DNA from 2 places in the Streptococcus zhangguiae genome. Region 2 is predicted to be linked to the other one. Evidence: predicted binding sites of a transcription regulator. Region 2 holds the regulator's gene; the other holds the start of a gene.
What was found. The regulator NrdR, encoded in region 2, represses ribonucleotide reductase genes. The targets are predictions, from matches to a motif close to ACACNATATATNGTGT.

Region 1 (2,206 bases), 370 kb from region 2:
TGTTAATCTCATATTCCAAGGACTGCATGGCATCGTAGATGTCTTTTTTAGTCTTTTCACGCGCATATTCTTCCTGCTTTTCAGGTAATACCCACTCTCTTGCATCCTTTAAATGCTTCTGATAATTCAATTCTGCATACGGCGCTAACAACTCATCTACACGATCTGCTGTACAACCACCATACTGACTTGAGGCGACATTCGCGATAATTTGCGAAATTTGAGCTGTCGCTGTCTGAATAGACTTGGGACTTTCCACTTCTGCATTTCCAATTTTAAATCCCTTAGCCAACATCCCCTTAAAATCAATCAAACAGCAGTTGGTCATTGGTGTATAGGGACTGTAATCTAAATCGTGGAAATGAATATCCCCTTTTTGGTGGGCATTTGCCACATGAGCTGGCAAGAGCTTGAGCCCAATCGATTTTCCCACAATTCCTGCTGTCAAATCACGTTGGGTATTAAAAACCTCGCTATCCTTATTGGCATTTTCGTTGACTACCGTTTGGTCTTTTTTCAAGAGTTTTTCAATGGAAAAATTAATGTCCATCGCCTGATGACGCTCAAAATCACGTCTGGTCCGATACTGAATATAAACTTCTGCCAATTCATACAAGTGTGCCTTTAGCAATTCTTGTTCAACAATGGTCTGAATTTCATAAATCTGAATATCCTGATGAAAACGGCGGCCAATTTCTTCGAGTACAGCTTGTACAATGTGCTCAAGAACCGCCTGTGAACAAGGTTGCTCTAGCTCAGCATTAGCACGACTAAGAGCTGAAAAAATCTTTCCCGCATCAAAGACTACTGTCCGCCCATCACGCTTTAGAACAAGAATTTCTGGCACAATCATTCGTTCTACTTGTACTACCATTTCGTATGCTCCCCTCTTCTCTGTCTTTCTATAGTGTATCACTTCACAAAAATAAATTCAATATCTAGTAGTATATTTATTATTTTTTTACAAAAAACACAATATATAGAAGTTTTCAGACGATAAAAAAGCTGGGCAACACACCCAACTGTATCAGCTATTCCCATTTAATCAGCCAAATACCTACTATTCTTAGACAGGAGATATTATAGAGAATCCATTAAAAAAGGAGCGAGAAAGTCGCTTGCTATGAACTCACGACTTCTCCTGCTCCTCTCATTATTTCTTCTCATATAAGGTTAGTTGTTCTGTTCCTAAATCCACTTTTTCGTATTGATCGTCTACATTTGACTGAATACTATCTGGCATAGAAACGTTACGATTGACCGCTATATAGCGCGCCTTGTTTTTCTTTAAATCAAAGCTAAGACTCTCTTGATTTGATTGAGTATCCAAGTACGGTGTCGGTGTTATAATTGTTGCGGCTGATAACCGCTTGCTCCGTAGATAAATCTGAGCACTATCATCCCAAGCATAAACAAGTTCCGAATCCCGTGAATGCTCCTGAATATATTGTGCAATAGTCCCACGTTCCTTGGTCAAATCTCCTTCAACAAAATAAGTCATAGCAGGTTGTAAGAAAACGAGTAAACACAAAACAATTGGCAAATAGAATGCCGTCTTTGGATACGAATAATCTGTAGTAACCTCAAGCTCCAAGTCAATCTGTTCATTTGGTGCATGGTGTAATAAAGCTAGAACAAAACCATACGGTAACAATAACACCAGTTGACTCATCACAAAATGACTACTTGTAATCAAAAAAGCTGATTGTCCCAAGAAAGTCAGAATCGCAATAACTTTGCTATAGGTATGCTGACCTTCTCCAAACGACATTACTGACTGCAATAAATGTTTTAAGAATCCTGACAACAGGCAGAATAGCCCAACTTGAGCAACTGTCCACCACATACCATCATAGCTAACATTTACTCCAAGCTCATAGCGTAAGGTCTGTTGAATAGCAGCTCCTAGGATTTGTTCTACAAATGTATAATACCCAACTGAATAGCTAATCAACAAGAAACCAAATATTGTTGCTAGAGCTTGATATACTCCTCTTGCCATCTGACGATGTGTCGCATTATAGACGAGGAGAACAAGAGTAGCTACCAACCAAAATAGAATACTCTTAGGATAGATCATCACTGCAATCGCTGCATCGATTCCGTATAAAATGAATAGCTCATCTCGAACTGCATTTTCAAAATATCGAATGAGTAACCACAAGCTCGTCATCAAAACAGGTAATACAAACAAACTTGCTTGAAT
Region 2 (2,206 bases):
GGCCCTGTCCCTTACTATCTCGTAAATGTTGGACAGCCTGTTCCGCACTCCTAATCTGCTTATAGGAAAAATCATTCCCCAACTTTAAGGCATAGGCTTCCTGTAAATTGGCTGAGTCAATCTTGTTAAAAGTATAGAGAACAATCACATTGATCACCTCATCCAGCAAGCCCAAATCGACTAATTGCTGCAAGCACTTACGCTCTGACATCGTTACTGTCGCATGACGTGTTTCTTTTAAGAGCGTTAAAAATTCAAGAGCAGTTTTTGCACGACTCTCTCGAACAATAGCTTGTTCTTGCTTAGTCAACCCCGTCACAACAACTGGTTTTACTTCAACCTTTTGCTCCATCCGGTTGACCCTAATCACCTGACCATTTGCAGTCTCTTTTGCGATAGTATAGGTCTGCGTCCAATCCCAACCATTTTTTTCTGCCAAATGATACAAGGCAATAACATCATCTCTTTCATTTTGAAAACGCAACTGATCACGCGCCATCATGGTTTTGAAAGCCTGTAAATCAAAACTTGAATTTTGGAAGGGTTTTAGGGGAATATCTCCCGTCATACTAAAGACGTCTGAAAATGATTTAGTCACTTCCGTGTCAGTTACTGGTTTAGACACAATGAGTTCCTCAACAGCTGGCTCACCAATTTTCTTAGCCAATAGTTTTTGATACAGGGGATTGTCAAGAAAATCTTCTTTGGCTAGCGGTTCTGCTAAGCGAAAAACATAGCTATCACCTTTCTGATAAATGGCTAACAGTTGCATGGCTCCAAGAACATCTAGTGTCTGTTCTAAATGAGGAATTCCCATATTCACATGATTCAGAATACGACTAAGTGGGTATTTACCTGCACCATGGTCATAGCTAGCCCACAAAAATTGATAGACTGCCGCTGCTTCTAAGCCAATAATCGGTTGATAACAAAGAATAAAACTCAGCCAATTCGGACTCACCACATTTTTTCGGATGTAAGAATAGAGATCATTTGGTTTCATTTTTTGTCCTATCTTCTAGCCTTACTACCCTTGGTAATTTGTTTGAGCAGGTTTTCCAGTTCACCGACATCTTTAAAAGAACGATAAACAGAAGCGAACCGAACATAGGTAATCTCGTCCAATTCGACCAATTCTTCCATGACCAGATTCCCAATCAAATCACTCTCAACTTCGCTATCACTATGGGCACGCACTCTTTGTTCAATTCGGCTAACAACCTCTTCAATTTCACTACTGGATACTGGGCGTTTTTGGGCAGAACGAATAATCCCGTTGAAAATTTTCTCACGGGAAAATTGTTCACGAGTCCCATCCTTCTTAACAACAACCAAGGTTTTTTCTTCTACTCGCTCATAGGTGGTAAAACGGTAACCACACTGCTCACACTCTCTTCTGCGGCGAATGGTATTGCCATCTTCTGCCTGACGACTGTCAACAACACTGGATTTTATACTGGTACATTTCGGGCAACGCATGCTACTTCTCCCATTTTATCATTATCACTTCATTGTATCATATTTCATGGGATAAGCAAAGAGAGCAAGCTACGACTTGCTCTACTGCTGATTTAATTTTTAATACTCTCTTATTCCATTTGCTTAACCGTTTGCCCCTCAGCTTCTTTCGCTTCTAGTCTTGCATAGGTCCATTCTTTGACAAGACGATAAATCACCGCAAAAATTGGCGTGAAAAAGACCATACCTAAGAGTCCAAATAGATTTCCACCAATTAAAGCAGCTGCCAAAGTAAACAAGGTTGGCAAACCAACAGATTGCCCGACTACACGAGGGTAGATGACATTTCCCTCAATTAACTGGATAATTTGGAATAACACAACAGACCATAAGGCCAGCCAAGGATTTTGAACCGACACAAATAAGGCACTAATAAGGCAGGCAGAAAGCGGACCAATATAAGGCACAAAAGATAAGACACCCGATAAAATCCCTGCCATCCCAGCGTATGGAATGGAAAAGAGCGAATAACTGACAAAAACGAGTAAACCGATAATCACGGCCTCAACAATCTGACTCATCAAAAAGCGATCATAGGTCTCTACAATGACTTCTCCAATGTAAGCAATCACACGAACAACTTTTTCTGGAAAAGCTGCTTGGAGTAACTTAACAGTCATATCTTGTAGCTGCTCTTTACTACCTAGAATACTCAGAGTAAAAAAGAAAGCCATAATTAAGGTCAATA

Region 1: a site for NrdR is predicted at 971-986, ahead of nrdD (anaerobic ribonucleoside-triphosphate reductase). Genes of this name have one in related genera too.

Annotation. Positions count from the first base shown of each region.
Region 1 covers NZ_CP072115.1:2,008,226-2,010,431, forward strand. Annotated here, with positions in the region: gene nrdD (anaerobic ribonucleoside-triphosphate reductase) at 1-874, opposite strand, end outside; gene J5M87_RS09395 (quinol oxidase) at 1,154-2,206, opposite strand, start outside.
Region 2 covers NZ_CP072115.1:1,634,008-1,636,213, forward strand. Annotated here, with positions in the region: gene J5M87_RS07670 (replication initiation and membrane attachment family protein) at 1-1,003, opposite strand, end outside; gene nrdR (transcriptional regulator NrdR) at 1,012-1,479, opposite strand; gene J5M87_RS07680 (AI-2E family transporter) at 1,590-2,206, opposite strand, start outside.